DNA from 3 places in the Aquimarina macrocephali genome. Region 2 is predicted to be linked to each of the others. Evidence: riboswitches for the same ligand, from Rfam matches in the RefSeq annotation. Region 2 holds a riboswitch; each other region holds the start of a gene.
What was found. A riboswitch is a leader RNA that binds a small molecule or an ion and turns the genes downstream of it on or off. The one in region 2 is predicted to bind cobalamin.

Region 1 (6,713 bases), 1.4 Mb from region 2:
TTTGAAGAAGCCAAAACCGCGTTTCTTCGACTTCAGGAAAAATATAATCCTATTGTTTTAGAGGGAGCAGGAAGCATTAGCGAACTTAATCTAAAACATCGGGATATTGTAAACATGCGTATGGCACAAGCAGCCAACGCAGATGTATACCTTATTGCCGATATTGATAAAGGCGGAGTTTTTGCAAGTGTATATGGTTCAATAGCACTCCTCGAGCCTTGGGAAAAGAAACTGGTTAAAGGAGTTATTATCAACAAATTTAGAGGAGATATTTCTTTATTTGAAGATGGAAAAAAGATATTGGAAAAACTAACCGGAATTCCTGTTTTAGGAGTTGTACCCTATGCCAGTGACATCTATATTGAAGAAGAAGACTCTGTAGCATTACAGAAAAAAGAGAAAACCATAGTGAATGGGCTAGTGAATATCGTAGTGGTCCTATTACCATACATTTCTAACTATACCGATTTTAATGTATTAGAAAAGGATTCTAGAACACATCTCTTTTATTCTAATGATCCCAAAAGCATATCTGAAGCTGATATTATTATACTTCCCGGTAGTAAAAACACTATTCAGGATCTTATATTTCTTAGAGAAAAAGGCATTGCTAAAGTGATATTAGACGCTCATAAATCGCAAAAAACCATTATTGGTATTTGTGGTGGATATCAGATGCTGGGAAAAGTGGTTGAAGATCCTCTGGGAGTCGAAAGCGATATTAAAATGCTTCCCGGTTTAGGTATTTTACCAATAACCACGCAGTTAACTTCAGAGAAGACTACTACGCAATGCAGCTTTACTTTTAAGGAATATCCAGAAACCATTTCGGGGTATGAAATCCATATGGGAGAAACTACGGTTGAAAATCATCAACCCTTAAATTATATCGATGGTCAACCAGAAGGATATATCCAGAAGAATTGTTGGGGAACCTATATTCATGGAATTTTGGATCACTCTACCGTAATTGAAGATTTGTTGCAAAATTTTACCAATACAAAAACATCTTTTGATTATAAAGCCTATAAAGAAGAGAATTATGATAAGTTAGCTGCTTTATTAGAAAAAAGCATTGATATAGATTCTATTATTTCTGAAATGCATACCATATTATGATATACGGACACGGTGATGACGGCTATCGCTACGCAATACCATTTAAAGCAAATTTTAGTTCTAATATTTGGCATGAAGGGACTTCAGAGCAGTTACTTTCATATCTTAGAGAGCAGCTACCTCTTATTGCTAATTACCCAACTCCTAGTGCAGATGTGTTAACACAACAAGTAGCAAATCATCATGGATTAAATTCATCACAAATAGTAATAACTAACGGAGCTACAGAAGCTTTTTATAATATAACCCCTCTTTTTTCTGGTAAAACAGCAGCCATAGGCATTCCTACATTTTCTGAGTATGAAGATGCTTGTTTAAGGAGTAATATAAAAATCAAGCACTTTGATCGTTCTAAGGTAATGAGCACTTCTTTTCAGGAAGATCTCGTATTTCTCTGTAACCCTAACAATCCTGATGGTTTTAGAAATACGGTTTTAGAAATAGAGAAATTAGTAACCGATTTTCCTGATACAACATTTGTTGTCGATGAAGCCTATATTGAGTTTACTCATAAGATCAAATCTTGTGTCGAGCTTCTCGAGAAGTGTACCAATCTCATTATTGTAAAATCATTAACTAAATTATTTTCGATACCAGGATTGAGGTTAGGATACATATTGTGTAGTACGGCAATAGGAGAAAAACTACAGCATTCTAAAATACCCTGGAGTGTTAATACCATGGCAATCGAAGCAGGAAAATATATATTTAAAAACTATAAGGTCTTATACCCGGACATGGCAACTCTTCTAGGGTATAGCATTCAGTTACAACAACAAATTGATAGATTAGATGGATTTACTGTTACCCCATCAAATACTAATTATTTTATAGTAAAACTAGAAACACCAAGTGCTCCTCTTCTCAAAGATTATTTAGCACATACCCATCAATTATTGATCAGAGATGCATCGAATTTCAGAGGTTTGGACGGTCATTACATTCGTGTTGCCAGTCAGAACCCCGAGAAAAATGAATTATTAATTCACGCTTTACAGCAATGGAGTACACAACAGTAGTCATCCCCTTAGTGATTGGATATATTCTCGATTTGATAGTAGGAGATCCCAGGTGGCTTCCTCATCCCATACGATTATTCGGGAATAGTATTGCTTTTGGTGAAAAAAAACTAAACACAAATCCTTTTGCTTTTATAAAGGGAATGGCACTCACTATTGGGTTACTCATAGGTACAATTGCATTCTTTTATTATACTCAAAAACTCATTTCCTCATATACAATTGCCTATTATACATTTACCTCTATATTCGTGTTCTACGCCTTAGCAAATAAAAGTTTAATAGATGAAGGCAAAGCTGTTTTTACGGCCTTACAAAAGGGAATAGAACAAGGTAGAAAACGACTGTCATGGATTGTGGGTAGAGAAACAGATCAATTAAATCCACAACAAATAAAATCAGCAGTATTCGAAACATTATCAGAGAATCTTAGTGATGGAGTTATTGCTCCTCTTTTCTACTATGCATTATTTGGGGTGGCCGGTGCTATGGGATATAAAATGATTAATACTCTTGATTCTATGATTGGTTATAAAAATGAGAGGTATATAAATTTTGGAAAATTTGCTGCAAAACTAGACGATGTAGCTAACTATATCCCGGCTAGAATTACGGCATTTCTAATGTTACTGGTAACTGGTAAGCTTCATAAAATCCCTTTTGTAGCAAAATATGGTAAACAACATTCCAGTCCTAATGCCGGATATCCCGAAGCTGCCCTGGCCGCAATTCTGGATTGTAAATTTGGCGGACCTAATTATTATCACGGAAAACTAGTTGAAAAACCTTTTATAGGAACGAATGATCGAATCCTGAAAGATCAGGAAATAAAAACGGTAGCAAGGATCAATCAAAAAGTAACCTTTACATTTGTCCTTTTAATTTGTATGGTTTACTATTTTTTATAATGGCCAAAAGATATATCATTACCGGAGCACCGGGAACCGGAAAAACAAGTTTAATCCAGGCTTTACAAGCTAATGGATATCAGTGCTTTTCTGAAATTTCGAGAAAAATAATACTTGAACAACAACAGATAAAAAGTAATAAAACTCCATGGGGAGATCTTCCTTTCTTTGCAAATTTAGTCTATCAAGAAACGATTAGAGAGCTACAGATTCCTGTTGAAAAAAATACATTTGTAGATCGAGGATTGCCTGATATTATAGCCTATTTAAAAGCCAAATCTCATCCTATTCCAGAATATTTATTGGGCTTCCCATTCAAAACACATTATACATCTACCATATTTTTAATGTCTCCCTGGGAAGAAATCTATATCAACGATCCCCAACGCCCTCAATCTTATCAGGAAGCATTACATATTCATCAATGTCTTGTACAAGTCTATCAAAGCTTTAACTTTAAAATAGAGGTAATCCCAAAAACAACTTTAACAAAACGTGTGGATTTTATCCAATCATTTATTTAGAACTCGTTTGGACTTTATAAATTAAAGTGAAAATTAGCAATTTTGTATTTGAAAGAAGGCTTTTTTGAGTTGCATAGCAGAGCTATGGAAGGAAGAAAAGGCAAAAAACAGATGCAAAAGAGCAATTTTTTAGCTAATTGAAAAAGTTTAAACGAGTTCTTAAACAAAAAAAGTATCTTCGCTGCTGATTTACGGTTCTTTTGGAAACAAAAGATGAAAAGGGAATTTGGTGAAAATCCAAAACTGTTCCCGCAACTGTAATACATATATAAAATTATAATCCATATACCACTGTAGTTATAACTATGGGAAGGTGATTATAATTGTGTAAAGTCAGGAGACCTGCCATAAATCAAAATGTAATATTAACTCTCGGGTAAAGGGTTGGTCTTGAATAGCTTTATGAATGTACATAAAGCATTCTTGTTTTTGACTTCCTTTCCTGTTTTTAATTTCTTTTAATTATGGGGAAAAATTTAAGTAAAGTAAACACCACCTTTCAGTTTTGTGATGGAGGGTCTTGCAAAAAAGCAAAAGGTGAAATCGCTATACGTGAAGCCAGAGCATATCTTCGTAACAAAGGGCTTTGGGATGCTACTCATACTATTAAAACAAAATGTAATGGTCGATGTGAAGATGCACCAACCTGGATCGTACAACCTGGTAATTTTTGGTATAAAAACCTGACTCCTGATAAAGCTGTTTCAATTCTGAAATCTCACTTAGAAGAAGATCAACCTGTAGAAGAATACTTATTATATAAAGAAGGATGGTCGGTCTTATTAACCGAGAATGAAAAAACCATTGCTCCTGTTACTTTTAAAGATAAAACAGACACAGCATTAGGAGAAGCCTTAGTAGCCCGATCTTTTGCTTCTGATCAACACCTTTATCCATTATTTAAGTACTTATTTCAAGAACCTAAATCTATTGCTGTGCAACAATACGACACAGCTGCAATTGAAATAAAATCGCCTCACCTGGTAGATTACACCGATGATTATGAAGTCAAAGTTACCGGAGAAGAGCTTCAGTTACAATTAACTATTGCCGGAATCCCAAAAGATATTTCTGATGAGATAGCCGATCGTAAAGTAAGTGTTGCAGAGGTGATCTGGCTTAAAAAATCTACTATCTTTACCAAGGCAATACGCTTGAAAAATAAAAAAGGAAAACACCTGGTAACATTTTGGATAAAAGAAGAGGATACAGTGACCTGGGAGCATATTCTTACTATTTACCTAGGGATGTCACCAAACCATATTAGAATCAGTGAAGAAGTCTAAACATATAAGTATATTAGGTTGCGGATGGTTAGGATTACCATTGGCAATAGATCGAATTGCCAACGGAGATACGGTAAAAGGGTCTACCACTACAGAAAGTAAAATCGAGAAGCTAAAAGCAGAAGGTATTATACCTCACCTTTTTACACTTGGAAAATCTTCAGAAAAAGAATATATAGATTTTCTATCAGGAAGCGAAATTGTCATTATCAATTTCCCTCCTAAACGAATCTCTAATATTATAGAAATATACCAAGACCAAATAAAAAGTATACTTCCCTTTATTTCTGAAACTCAAAAAATAATCTTTATCAGCTCTACTTCGGTATATCAAAATACTAATGGAGAGGTAACTGAAACATTGAATATTGCACCAGAAAAAGAATCAGGAAAAGCAGTTGCCGCTGTAGAGCGACTATTGCAAAAACAATTTGAAAATAGAGTAACCATTATCCGGCTATCTGGTCTTATTGGTGATGATCGATTACCAGGCCGATTTCTTGCTAATAAAAAAGAAGTGCAAAATGGAGATGTTCCTATTAATGTAATCCATAGAGAAGATTGTATTGGGTTAATTAATGCGGTTATCGAAAAAGAGGCTTGGGGAGAAATTATAAATGGTTGCGCAGATCAGCATCCGATACGAAAAGAATACTATACACTTGCTGCACAAAAAATAGGGCTTACCCCTCCTACTTTTATCAAACAAGAAAAGCAAGCATATAAGATTATCTCTAATGCCAAAAGTAAAACACTTTTAGGCTATTCTTATATCCATCCTGATCCTTTAAAATTAATATAAAACAAGCATTATTAAATAATAGCTAAAAATTTAAACGTTTAAAAATGAATGTTGTAGCCATAGTAGGTGCTGGTCCGGGAGATCCAGAATTATTAACTGTAAAAGCATCTCGCCTTATCAAAGAAGCAGATGTGATTCTTCATGATAACCTCGTTTCAGATACTATTTTAGCGATCAATACTATTGGAGAAAAAGTATATGTGGGACGCAAATTTGGAGATACTTCTGATCAAATAGAACGGCAACAAAAAATCAATGAATTACTCTATACTCATTATCAGAAAGGTAAAAAAGTAGTTCGTCTTAAATCTGGTGATCCTTATGTCTACGGAAGAGCAGCTGAGGAAGCACGATATCTAACAGAAAAAAATGTTCCTTTTGAGGTGATTCCGGGTATTTCTGCAGCACTGGCAGCCGCAAATATTTTTAATATTCCAATTACCGAAAGAAATAAATCCAATGCCATGCTGATATGCACGGCACATACAGCTGATTATTCTTTTGAGCAACTCACCGGGATTGCGCATATGCTCAAAGCTGGAAATACCATCTCAATATATATGGGGCTTAAAAGTTTGCATAGAATTATTCCTAAGCTTTTAGAGGTCTGCGAGGATGATACTATCCCCGTTAATGCAGCTTCTAATGTATCGAGGTCCAATCAGCAAATTATAACAGGTACGCTAGGTAGTATACAAGAACAGATCAAAAACAGTACATTGCAAATGCCTGTGGTGTTACTTATTGGAGCTAATCCAATTCGGTAAATTAATGCTTGGTATTCCTCTACAGACTGGAATCCATTTTTAACTATAATCGACAATTCAATTTATAAATAAAGACAATGAAAGAAGGAATATTACTTTGTGGACATGGAAGCCGTAGAGAAGCTGCTATTACTTCTTTTAAACGGCTAGTAAGTATCCTAAAAGAACGTTATGAGAGTGACTATGAAGTAGATTATGGGTTTTTAGAGTTTAATCATCCCACTTACGAAGCTGCTGTAGAGCGCATGTACCTTAATGGAATCCGAAAAATATATGCACTCCCGGTTA
Region 2 (6,713 bases):
TCCGGTAATCATAGCAATTTCAAATCCTCCAAATATAGTTAGTGCTTCAAGTGGAGAAGAAGGTATATGTTTTTGGTATACTTCAGATAAAATTTGTTGCTTGATTTTAATAGCTGAAGTATCCAGACCTGTTCCAGAACCTACACATTCTGCCAAAGGAACCTTTGTGAAATATGACATCAATAATGAAGAAGCAGAAGTGTTTCCGATTCCCATTTCGCCAAAACCTATAGTGTTACAGCCATTATTAAATGTTTCTGTGACCAGATCAGCACCTTTTTGTATAGCTATGGTACATTGTTTTGCGGTCATAGCAGGTTTTTCTTGATAATTTTGAGTACCAAAATCAATTTTTTCGTGAATGATACCAGGGATATTTTCAAAATCATGATTAACTCCGGCATCTACTATTTTAAGAGCAATATGATGTTGCTTGCAAAAGACATTAATAGCGGCTCCTTCATTTACAAAATTATAAACCATTTGTGCGGTCACTTCTTGGGGATAAAGGTTGACTTCTCTTTTTTTTGCAATACCGTGATCACCGGCAAAAACTAGAATAGTAGGCTGATCTAAACTGGGTTGGTCCGTGTTTTGAATCATACCTATTTGTAAAGCTACTGTTTCAAGTACTCCTAATGCTCCAACAGGTTTTGTTTTAGTATTAATTTTGTTTTGAAGAGTTGCTTCAAGGGTATTATTAAAGATAGGTTTTATATCAAAGTCCATGTATATTTTGGTTATTAAGAGTTTTTGATTTCAACAGGAATACCAGAAATCATTAATATTGCTTTATCGGCATGACTAGCTATATGTTGGTTCATCCAGCCTTGTAGTTCGGTAAATTTTCTACCAATTTTGGTAGTAGCGTGAACCCCCATTCCGATTTCATTAGAAATGATAATTATAGTCGCATTTATGTTTAATAGTTTATCAAATTCTGCTTTTGCTTGCGACAGTGAGAGCTGGATGTCATTTTTTGTATCCATATAGTAGTTGGTAAGCCACAAAGTAACACAATCGATCACAACAACACTATCTTTTTTAACAACTTTAGAGATTTCTTTTTCTTCTTCAATAGAGATCCAACGATCGTCGCGATCTGCAATATGCCTATCTATACGTTTGCGATGATCATCATCCCAAATGCGTGAAGTCGCTAGATAATAAGGAGTGTCGGATAACTGTAATGCCAGACGCTGTGCATAGCTGCTTTTACCAGAACGTTCTCCTCCTGTAATGTAATACAACATTGAATTGGTTTTAGAGATAGCAAAGGTAATCGAATACATTATTTATTTGTTAAAGTAATCCGAAATTCCATAAAATATAATACATTCGCGCAGAATTTTGGTTCTGATACTCCTTTCATGGGAGTTGAGGATTAAAAGGGAATCAGGTACAATGAAGAATGAAGTTAGCATATAAATCTCGATTTTTTTAATTTTTAATCGTATTTCTGAAGTTTAACATCGTAAATCAATATTCCTGAGCTGTTCCCGCAACTGTATGCTGTGTCCATCATTAAAAAGGATGCTTGTTGTTAATACTTTATAACCACTGCTCGTTTGACGATCGGGAAGGTAAACAACAAGACGCGAGCCAGGAGACCTGCCTTTATTCATTGTAATCAAACTTTCGGGACAATTGTTTGGGTATGGGTAAACTACATACTTTTTTCCGGTAATTGTAAAAATTAAGTGTTTAAGTAATGAACAAAAAAGTATTTTTTGGAACAGCATTTTTAATGTTGGGATCATCTGTTGTATTTGGACAGGAGATCCAAATAGATGAGGTAGTTAATGAGCTAGACGAGGTGGTTATTTCTGACTCTAAGTTTAGTTTGAAACGAGAACAAAGCGGTAAGGTAATTACTAAAATTACTGCTAAAGAACTAGAACGTAGCCAGGGGCAATCTGTAGCTACAGTACTTGCAAGAGCAACAGGTTTGTTTATTAATGGTAACGGTAGCGCCGCTGGGCAAGACCTTGGTGTTTATGTGCGTGGAGGGCGTAATCGTCAGGTAGTTATTAGAATTGATGGGGTAACAGTTAGTGATCCTTCTACTTCTTCTGGAGATTTTGATTTACGATTACTATCGGTTAATCAAATACAGGAAATTGAAATTCTTAAAGGAGCATCGAGTACTTTATATGGTTCTGGAGCTGCGGCTGCGGTAATCAATATTATTACAAAATCTGAAAGTAAGAAAAAGATATCTGCTAGTTTTCAATCCAGTATAGGAACGAATCAATCTCAGGAAGATCAGGATTATGATATTAATGAATTTATAAACCTTGCATCGATTAACGGAACCTTGGGAAAAGTAAGCTATTTGGCAAGCGTAGGAAATCAGTTTAGTGATGGATTATCGGCAGCAGAGACCGAAGAAGCAGAAAGCGATGCATTTTCTAAATTTAATGTATATACCAAGTTAGGATATCGATGGAATGATAATTTTAGATTTCATTTTTTTGGAAATTTAGATCAATATAAAAATGATTTCGATGCTGCGGCAGGAATAGATGGAGACAATCGGTTTGAGAGTCAACAATTAAGGGCAGGATCTTTTTGGGAGATTAAGTACCCTAAGGGTAGTTTTACATTTACAAACAGTTTTGCATCCTTAGAAAGAGATCTTACCAAATCTAGCTTTCCTTCAAAATATGAAGGTAATGTACATACTTTTGATGCATATAATAAATATACCTTTAACAATACATTGCATACGGTTATTGGAGCAAATGGTTCGTATAGTAAATTTAGCCTTGTAAATATTCCTTTTGGTACTACAAATCTAGAAGAGACAATTAGTGATACTGATGCAGAGTTTGATATTATTGATCCTTATATTAATGTAGTATATGCTTCAGATTTTGGTTTTAATCTAAATGCAGGAGCGAGATATAATATTCATAGTACCTATGATAATCATGTTGTTTATACTATAAATCCATCATACACCCACACATTTGGAGATAATTATATTAAAGGATTAGCATCATATAGTACCGCATATATCACTCCGTCATTATTTCAGCTATATGATACGGCCTTTTTTACAGGAAATCCAGATCTTAAACCAGAAGAGAGCACAACTATAGAAGGAGGAGTTGAATTATCTCATAAGAAGAAAGCTACGGTGAGTGTAGTTTATTTTAATCGTAAATCAGAAAACTTTATCACTTTTGATCCTACTACTTTTGTGAATTTTAATTCACCCGACGATATTAAGGTAGATGGAGTAGAAGTAGAGGTGTCGACAACAGTTTTAGAAGACAAACTATCTGTAAAAGGGAATTATACCTATACTAATATTGACAAATTAGACGATAATATCAGAATTCCTGAACATATGATTAATGCTAGTATTGGTTATCAATTAGGAAAAAAGACATATACTTCGTTAAACTATCAGTATAATACCGAGCGTACAGATAACGATTTTGCTAATACAGACCCGGTTACTTTTGCCCCAACACAAGTTTCTCTTGATGGTTATGGTATATTAGATTTTTATATTAGTCACCGACTACTAAAAAATCTAAATATTTATGCAGCGATGCATAATATTACCAATGAAGATTATCAGGAGATTTTAGGATTTAGTACCAAAGGTAGAAATGCCAGAGTTGGAATTAATCTGGAATTCTAAATATTATAACCCGGGTTTAATCAAAAACTCCTGAACGAATAGTTCAGGAGTTTTTACTTTTTTAGAGATTATATTATTCTGCAGTGGGAAGATTGTTATCCCGATACATACGTTCATAAACGGGAGAAAACATTTTACTATTTCCAACACTTTCTAATTGTATTATATTATAATTTTTAGCACTTTTTGTACCTAAAATATTATCTATTGCAGCTTTAAAAAGAGGTTCATTTTCATCACCTAAAACCCCAAGATTAGAATAATCTTCTTCGATTTCTACTTCTGGAGAAAAACCACCGTGATAATCTGTAAAACCAACAGAGTTGCTGGATTTAAGAACTAAAGGTTGCATAGCATATGTATGTCCAGTGTTAGCACCTTGTCGTCCAAAATTATCAGAATCATATAATGTTATTGATGCTTGAAATTTTCCTCTTGTAGTGGCTCCTACCTGGATCACATTTATATGTGGGTCAAGCCCATTAATTACCAACTCACTAGCAGAAGCAGAGCTTCTAGTAGTTAAAATATAAATTCTACTTAAATTAAGACTATTAATGGCTTCACCTGTTCTGATTTGATTGTCAAAAAGATTGGTGCTTCCAAACTGTGCCTGTCGATCAGAGTTCCATTCTTCTGTCGAAAAAACCTGACCATTAAATTGCCCTGTAATCATACTCGATAAATCAATTGAAGTTGTAACAGATCCACCACCATTATATCTCAGATCTAATATTAAGTCACTTACATTATCAGATACAAATTTTCCAAAGGCAGCATTAAGTTGAGTATCAAAATCTGCAGTAAAAGAATTATACATAAGGTATCCGACAGGGCTACCACCTACATCAATAGTTTTTGATATAAAAACAGGATTCTCGGTATATTGAACTTTGGTAAGTGAAATAGAAGTTCCTGTCGAGGTAACATTGGTACCATCAAAAGTTGCCAGACCTATGCTGTAACTATCAGTGCCTAATAGTCCTCTAAAATTTTGATCATTTATTTGGGTACCATTAACCGTATTAAAGATATCTCCTCTTTTTACTCCTTTGGCGGCTGCATCAGTCCCAGGTAGTACATAACGCACATACCCAAACACAAGAGACTGGTCGTTTGGATAACGTACAAGACCATACTCCATACCATTATTCTTTGTAATACCGTCAAAAGCTTGTTCTAATGCAATATAGTCATCTACAACCCAGCTAAATTGATCAACTTTTACTTGCTCTCCGCCCACCAATACTGTTTGTTTAGATTTTAATTCTTCAAAAAGTGCTTCAGGAGTAGAAAATCCTTCTAAAAATTGTATGTATTCCTGATTAGAAGGAAAACGATTATTTGCCAAATCAGGGACATCTGCTTTGTATAAGTAATAGAGATTTAATCCTTTCCAGATAAAATCATTTATTTCTGGTGCACCAGAAACACGGGGTACATCATCGTTATCATCAAAACATGCCGTAAGCAGGTTACCAACGAAAAGCAATAGTGCAAAATACTTTATGTACTTCATCTATTTTTATATTTATTGTTTTTATTTGCCTAATGAAATTCATCAATAATCATTCCGAGAAGAATAAAAATGATAGTTATACTTATTTCATATTGACCTTACTTCTTAGTATAAAGCGATAAATGTAACTACTTTATTATAATTTTAAAAAAGATTGTAACAAATTACTTAGATAGTCGTCTCCCTTATATAAAGCTGACAAAGTTTTATGAAAACCACCAACCAAAATGAAAGAAGGAGCATTTATAACGCTTACAAACGGATTTAAAGATAAGCTTTTTAGGTTAGCTAAACGTTTGCTTGTAAGTAATGAAGAAGCAGAAGATGCTACACAAGAAGTATTACTGAAGCTATGGAAGAATAAGAGTAAAATGGCTGAGTATAAAAATGTAGAAGCTTTTGCGATGACAATGACTAAGAATTATTGTTATGATAAGCTTAAGGCAAAAGAAACAGGAAACCTAAAAATTGTACATAGTAATTATAAGGACGAGAGACCTTCATTACAACGAGAATTAGAAGCTAGAGATAGTTTAGATTGGGTTGGTAAGATTATGGATAGTCTGCCAGAACAACAACGAATGATTATCCAACTTAGAGATATAGAACAATATAATAATGCAGAAATAGCAGATATGCTGGGGCTTAATGAAACAGCAGTTAGGGTTGCATTATCAAGAGGAAGAAAAAAAATTAGAGTAGAATTATTAAAAAAACACAATTATGGAGTTGTCTAACATAGAAAAATTACTAGAGAAGTATTTCGAAGGCGAAACCACCGTTTCTGAAGAAAAAGAATTAAAGGTTTACTTTACCAGAGAAACTGTGCCGTCGCATTTGGAGAAATACAAAGATCTATTTCAATATTTTTCTGAAGAGAGTACCATAACGGCTACCAAGGATCTAAAATTAAATACCAGTAGTAGAAAATCCAGATACGCCTGGATGGGTATTGCAGCATCAATAGCTTTGATTGCAGGGATATTTTTAACAAATATGCCACCAAACCCAGACGAAGCTCTTGGAACATATGAAGATCCAGAAATAGCTTTACAAGAAACCAAAAAAATCCTCAATATGGTTTCGCAATTAATGAATGAGGGCAAACAGGAATTAGTGTACCTGAACGAATTTGAAAACACTACCGAAAAATTAACAAAATAAATACAAACGACTACCTGAAAAACACTGTTGATAAAACAGGATGTAGTAAGGGAATTAAATTTTAAATATTATGAACAAGTTAGCAATTATTTTAGCCTTTGCAATATTACCATATGTGTCTAACGCACAAAGTAATTTTGATAAATATGAAGATATGAAAGGCGTATCTTCTGTAGTAGTAACCAGTAAAATGTTTAAACTACTAAGTAAAATTGAATTAGAAAGTAATGATGCCGAAGTACAAGAGTACATGAATCTGGTAGAAAACATAAAAAACATCAAGGTCTTTGCTACAGAAAACAAAGAAGTAGGACAGAAGATGAGAGCAGATGTAAGTAGTTACCTTAAGAGTTCTTCTCTAGAAGAGTTAATGAG
Region 3 (6,713 bases), 1.4 Mb from region 2:
TATCTCCTCCCGAAAGATCATCTAAAACGATAACCTGGTGATTTTGTTTTAGTAAATGATTAACCACATGCGAACCTATGAATCCCGCTCCGCCGGTTACAAGTGAAGTTATTTTCACACGTTTAATTTTTTAATGCTCGTTTCATTTGACAAACCTACATAAATTGATCATATATGGGACAGGTTTTGTTTAAAATGAATTATTTTCAAGATCTGTAATAGGGCTTGTTATAAACTTTCTGTTGTTTACACTCCTTATATAACAAGCCTTGTAAACAGACGCTAATGATTCTAAAGCCTATAACGATAATCCAATATGAGAAATGGAGTTATGCGGGTATTTGGGAGTGATTCGATCAAGTCTTCTGTGTCTGATCCTGGGCAATAACCTTCATTCAATAAAATGTTTTCATAAGTGACACACCTATTATTATCGTTAGTTTTTGTTGCTTTATCAATAATAATTTCAACATTCGGTGATGAAATGTTTTTAGTATCTATAACTTCTACAATAAGATTATTTGTAAATAATTTTTCAGAAGAAACAGTACTTATAACACTGTTGGTTTCTTCTACCTCTGTTTCTATTTCTATCTTTTTGATGTCGAGTTTGGACATATCACCATCCTTTCTAAAAGAATATAGAACAGCAGCACCAATCATCAGCAAACTAAGTAGTTTATTTTTTTTCATAATCATGTTCTTTTCCTAATACTTAGACACAAAAGTATACACTATATGAAGTGAAGAACACACTGGAAACCGTGAATTTTATTAAAAACGAGCAAGCCAGATACTGAATAAAAAATTAGGTTCTTATTTGGTTTTAGATCTTAATTTTATTGCTTTAAGCAACGTAATTGGATTGTATTCATCAAGTGACAGTATGGATTCTTCTACGATAGTATACCCTATTTTATTGCAACCCGCTTTAAAAGCTTGTACCGAACTTTCTTTGACAGCATTGATTACTATACAGGTTTCAAGTTGTAAAACCGGAGCGATCTTTAGAAAAAGTTCTTCTAACCTCCCCCCGTGACCACCAATAAAAATCGCTTTAGGTTTTGCAAACTGAGTAAGATCTTGCTCAAAAAAATCTCCCATTACTACCTGAATACCAGGAACGCCAAAACATTTCTGATTTTCTATCATAATTGCTTCACATTGTGGTCTTTTTTCGAATGCAACTACGGCTATATCTGGGTTCTTTAATTTTGCTTCTATACTAACAGATCCAGTACAAAAGCCGATATCCCATACTATATCAACATTAAGAATATCTAAATAATGCAAGGTCATTAATCGAATAGGCATTTTGGTAATCATCTTAGGCCTGCCAGGTAAGCCTTTAAAATCAGTGTCGCTTATCCCAAAATCAATTTGGCGATGTTCTGTTTTTTTTAGGATAACACAATTCAGTGAGTGAAACTTCATTGTTGAAGCTTCCAATAAAGATAATTTCTGAAATTTTTCCTGTTCTCCTTCTATGTCTTCTCCTACAATAATTTCATAATTATCATATCCATACTCCAAAAGTCTTTTTGCAATGATAGCTGGAGTTTTTTCTGTATCTGTAAGCACTCCTATACTTTCTTTTTGTTGGATTAAGATAGTATCTAATGCTTTCCAGCTTCTTCCGTGCACACTTACGGTTTCTAACCGGTTACTATTCAAATGCATTGCATTAGCCAATAATTGAATCGAACTAAAATAAGGAATCGTTATGATTTCTGCATCTGGATATTTATTTTTTAATGTATTCGAAAATCCATAAAACAGTGGATTTCCGGAAGCAAAAACAATAATCGGTACTGCTGCTTTTTCATATGCCTCGAATACCTGAGACATCGGAGATTGAATAGCTATCCATTGATGATTTTTGGGAAGATAGTCTTTGACCAATTCATAATGACGTTTTCCTCCGCTAAAAATACGAGTATCCAGAATGTTCTGTTGTTGTTCTGTCGTGAAATCCGGGGTCTTATTTCCGATACCTATAATATGGAAGATCATAGTGCTATTGATATTGTATGTATTCTCATAGAATCAACAAAGCTACAAAGTTAAAGTTTATAGAAATCAAAATATTTATCACTTCTCACTAAAACTCCATTCTTTCTATCATTTACAATTGTTTAGCGTTAAAGCAAAATATATTCAGTTATTTTAAATGAAAATATAACCTTTCAACTTAATCCAATAGCAAAAAAACTATATTTGCGCCCGATAAATGGTTTTTCACCTATGGTGAAAATTAAAAGGGAATTTGGTGAGAATCCAAAACTGTTCCCGCAACTGTAAGATTCACAAAAAGTAGTACCATAAAACCACTGTAGCAAAGGCTATGGGAAGGAGGTATTTACCGAGTTAAGTCAGGAGACCTGCCATAAAATCTAAATAATTATTAACTCTCGGGTAAAGAGTGAAAATAATAATAACTGCCTTTAACCTAAAAGGTAGCTTTTATTTATTTCTGCATTTTTCCCTGCTTAATCTCAATTTAAAAAATGAAAAAATTAGCATTATGCAGTGTCTTATTGTTATGGGGTTTCATTACCTATGCACAATCAAACATTACAATTACTGGAACTGTAAAAAGTCAAATTTCCGAAAAAGGAATTTCTAATGTTTCTGTTTATATACAACAGACAAATCACGAAACAATTACAGATGAAAAAGGAAAATATTCGATCTCATTAGAAAAAGGAAATTACAATATTTTGTTCTCTGCCATTAGCTATCAACAAACTATTAAAAATATTATTTTGGATAGAGAACCTCTCATTTTGGATGTAACACTTAAAAAAAACATTACTGGATTAGAAGAAGTATTTATTAATGGAGGAAACAATAAAACCAATAAGGAAATACTAAATGTTAACAAATTAGGAATCAAAAATATAGACATCCCTGTAACCACTAATAGTGTTAATGGTGAAATTATGCAACAACGTAATGTTTTTGATATCGGAGATGCAGTTAAAAGTGTTACAGGTGTAAGGCCTATAAATAGGTATGGAGGTTTCCAAACTTTTAGAATTAGAGGATTTAATAATTTTGTTATGCTAGTTGATGGTGTTAGAGATGAAAGGCACAACATATCTACAAGTGCACCTTCTACGAATCTGGTAAATGTAGAGAGAATAGAGGTACTCAAAGGGCCTGCAGGGGTTCTATATGGTCATTCGGCATTAGGAGGAATTATAAATATAGTCCGTAAAAAACCTACCTATAACCAAAAAGCTAATTTTAAAGCTACTTATGGTAGTTATGACACTTATAATATTGAAGGAGGTATTAGTGGTCCAGTTTCAGATAAATTACGTTATAGAATAGATATAGGAATGACACGTACCCAAGGGTGGAGAGATTATGGCATAGCGACTAATAATGGATCCTTAATGTTAGATTATACCCCTTCGGCAAATGACAAGTTAGCTTTCTACTTTCAGACTAATAAAGATGTATATGATACAGATACGGGTATTCCTGTAGGTGAAGATAGCTCTATTATTTCAGGAATGGATCCAGAGACCAGATACAACGACCCACAGGATTATTTAAAACACAAGCGTCTTGATTATCAAATAAAATACTCACATGATTTTAATCCTAATTTAAAGTTATCAAATCTCTTATCGTATTCAAATGATGATATAGATTATCTTTCTACAGAATTTCTAGAGTTAAATCCAACTAAAGATTCTATCACCAGAGCTTTCCCGTTTTATTTTAATCATCAAACTAAAACTTTGCAAAATCAATTAGATTTAAGCTACACATTCAAAACAAGTACTATAGAACATAAGACATTACTAGGGAATTCTATCAGTATTTTAGATCGTAAGACTTTTAGAGGAGAAGTAATCGGTCCTGGAACTTTTACAACTATTTCTGTTCAAAACCCTACTTTAAACCAAGGGTACATTGAGGCAATAGATAATAAAGTTGATATAAAAAAGGAGGTAGTATATGCATTTTATTTGCAAGATTGGATTAAATTTTCTGATAAATTTAAAGCACTAATAGGACTACGTTATGATACATTTACCGGAACTTATTATAGAGATATTATTAATAATAACAGAGCCTTAATTACTTCTGGAGTTCGCACAAAAATCCCTTCATCTTCATTCTCATATCGTGCTGGTATTGTTTACCAACCTGTTAAAGATATGATTAGCATTTTTGCTTCATACTCAAACTATTTTAAACCATCAAGAAGAGTAACTCCGAATGGAAAAGTATTTGACCCTGAAACAGGTTTTCAAAATGAATTAGGAATCAAGTTTCAAAAAAATGATCTGTTTACTGCTACACTTTCGGCTTATTTTATGTTAAAAAATAATATCGTAGAAAAAACAAGTGTCGATGATTACCAGCAAATAGGTTCTGCAGATTCTAAAGGCATAGAATTAGATATTGAATCAAAACCTTTTGAAGGATTTTATATTAAAGCAGGGTATGCTTTTATAGATGCCAAAATTAGAGATTATAATAAAACGCTACAAACTATACCTGCAGGAAACAGGTTACCATATGCTCCTAAAAATTCTATTAATTTCTGGGGAAATTATGAATTTCAGAAAGGGTATTTACACGGTTTAGGAATCGGTTTAGGACTAAATTACGTAGGTGAAAACTATACCAACTCAAGTAATACATATACATTACCTTCGCATACTACTATAGATGGATCCCTTTATTATCAAGCAAAAAAAGTTAGAATAGGATTAAACATAAATAATATAGCCGATACACTTTATTTTACCGATGCGATCTATTCAAATCAGTTTTTTCCTGGCCAAGGAAGAAACTATAAATTAAGTTTGGCATATAAGTTTTAAACAAATTTAAAAGGAGAATGTATCGATGCAATCTAACTATCGGTGCATTTTCCATTACTTTAATAAAATCTATAATTAGATACTCTGAAATATTATAAAAACAGATGAAAAAGATTATTTCTTTACATCATTGGCTTGGCACTTTTTTTTGTGCCTTATTCTTAATTTGGTTTTTATCAGGCTTTGTTATGATGTACCAAAGTTTTCCACATCTAAGTGAAACTGAAAGAATAGAAATGCTTTCTAATTCAGTAAGTACTGAAGTATTACCCCCTAAAAATGTTTTTAAAAATGATACTATTGGCGAGATATCTCAACTTAGACTGAATTATGTTCTCAATAGACCCGTTTTTCATTTGATTACAGGTCAGGGGAATTTTTTTTCCAAATATGCAGATAATGGACAAAAAGTGACCTTAACAAAAGAGATGGCATTAAAAATTGCAACAAAAAACACAGGAATAGCGGCTAATTCAACTGTCCAAATATTAGCAGAGCTAGACCAATGGATTCCAAGAACAAAGTATCTACCACATATGCCCATTTTCAAAATTGAATTTGAGGATAAAAACAATACGTTGGTTTATATCTCATCAATAACGGGAGAGCTACTTGCTATAAATACCAGTTCTGAAAGATTTTGGTCGTGGTTGGGTGCTATTCCTCATTGGATTTATTTTAAGGATATTAGAATTCATAATACATTATGGAGACAACTGGTAACATGGTTAGCCGCATTAGGGTTCATCATGGTAATTACAGGTATAATTACAGGATTGGTGAGATACAAAAAGAAACCAAAGGCAAAATTTAAAAGATTCAAAAACAAATGGTACAATTATCATTATTATTTTGGATTGGTTTTTGGGGTATTTGTATGTACCTGGATTTTTAGCGGATGGATGAGTATGACACCTTTTGAATGGACTCCCAGTACACAATTACAAAAAGAAGAAGTTCTAAAATGGCAAGCGCAAAAACATACTATAAATTATTATAATGAAGATAGTTGGAGTGGTTTTTTAAATCTGCAAAAACAAAAGAAATTTAAAGAAATAAGTTTTAATTTTTTTCAAAACAATGTTTACGCCCAAGTTTTTTTTCAAAATACAAGTTCTTTATATAGTTTATATAGTGCTAACCCTTCTTTAAGTATAGATAGCTATCAAAAAGTTATAAATTCTTTTTCTTCCGAAAATGGAGTGAAAGAAAGTATTCTCCTCAAAGAATATGATAATTATTATTATAGTCGACATAATGATAAAGATTTGCCCATAATTAGAATTAAAACCATTAAAAATGTAACCTATTATATCAACCCAAAAACAACTAGAGTGGTATATAAATGTGATACAAAAAACAAAATCCAACGTTGGATTTATCACGGTTTACATAGTTTAGATTTCTCATTTCTGGCATGGAACAGGCCGTTATGGGATATTGTTCTTTTTATTTTATTAACAGGAGGTACAGCACTTAGTTTTTCGGCAACTGGATTAGGGGTTAAATTCATCAGAAGAAAAAATAGACGAAGGATAAAAAGAAAAGAGAAAAAATTTAAAAAATAAAGTTTTACAATAGAATATCATTACTATACTATTACTTTACAATTTGGTTACAGTAATTTTTGTATAAAAAAAATCACAAACCTCAACCAGAGCAATCTATTTTGCTAAAAGTGAAGAATAGTAACATCTTCGATTATTTATATTTTTCTTCAATCACCACCTCTTTTTGAAGTTTTTTACGATCCCATTTTTTTAATTCTAATTCGGGTTGGTTATAAAACATGTCGGTGTATCCAAAGCATAAATACCCTATCAATTGGTTTTTTTCTGGAGCTCCAAGTACTTGTTTTACTTTTTC

Region 1: it holds a riboswitch for cobalamin, as region 2 does, so the genes downstream of both, AAFU52_RS04660 ((2Fe-2S) ferredoxin domain-containing protein) here and AAFU52_RS24765 (TonB-dependent receptor plug domain-containing protein) in region 2, are expected to answer to the same signal.
Region 3: it holds a riboswitch for cobalamin, as region 2 does, so the genes downstream of both, AAFU52_RS04850 (TonB-dependent siderophore receptor) here and AAFU52_RS24765 (TonB-dependent receptor plug domain-containing protein) in region 2, are expected to answer to the same signal.

What each region holds. Positions count from the first base shown of each region.
Region 1 is NZ_CP151795.1:1,043,093-1,049,805, forward strand. Features, by position in the region: gene AAFU52_RS04640 (cobyric acid synthase) at 1-1,119, shown strand, start outside; gene AAFU52_RS04645 (pyridoxal phosphate-dependent aminotransferase) at 1,116-2,138, shown strand; gene cbiB (adenosylcobinamide-phosphate synthase CbiB) at 2,120-3,046, shown strand; gene AAFU52_RS04655 (AAA family ATPase) at 3,046-3,570, shown strand; cobalamin riboswitch at 3,746-3,934, shown strand; gene AAFU52_RS04660 ((2Fe-2S) ferredoxin domain-containing protein) at 4,035-4,856, shown strand; gene AAFU52_RS04665 (SDR family oxidoreductase) at 4,843-5,658, shown strand; gene cobA (uroporphyrinogen-III C-methyltransferase) at 5,703-6,425, shown strand; gene AAFU52_RS04675 (sirohydrochlorin chelatase) at 6,503-6,713, shown strand, end outside.
Region 2 is NZ_CP151795.1:5,610,156-5,616,868, reverse strand. Features, by position in the region: gene cobT (nicotinate-nucleotide--dimethylbenzimidazole phosphoribosyltransferase) at 1-729, opposite strand, end outside; gene AAFU52_RS24770 (bifunctional adenosylcobinamide kinase/adenosylcobinamide-phosphate guanylyltransferase) at 744-1,292, opposite strand; cobalamin riboswitch at 1,335-1,633, shown strand; gene AAFU52_RS24765 (TonB-dependent receptor plug domain-containing protein) at 1,712-3,655, shown strand; gene AAFU52_RS24760 (S41 family peptidase) at 3,729-5,174, opposite strand; gene AAFU52_RS24755 (RNA polymerase sigma factor) at 5,402-5,911, shown strand; gene AAFU52_RS24750 (hypothetical protein) at 5,898-6,338, shown strand; gene AAFU52_RS24745 (DUF4252 domain-containing protein) at 6,409-6,713, shown strand, end outside.
Region 3 is NZ_CP151795.1:1,084,619-1,091,331, forward strand. Features, by position in the region: gene AAFU52_RS04835 (NAD-dependent epimerase/dehydratase family protein) at 1-118, opposite strand, end outside; gene AAFU52_RS04840 (hypothetical protein) at 292-693, opposite strand; gene cbiE (precorrin-6y C5,15-methyltransferase (decarboxylating) subunit CbiE) at 817-2,013, opposite strand; cobalamin riboswitch at 2,215-2,403, shown strand; gene AAFU52_RS04850 (TonB-dependent siderophore receptor) at 2,508-4,847, shown strand; gene AAFU52_RS04855 (PepSY domain-containing protein) at 4,952-6,415, shown strand; gene bluB (5,6-dimethylbenzimidazole synthase) at 6,549-6,713, opposite strand, start outside.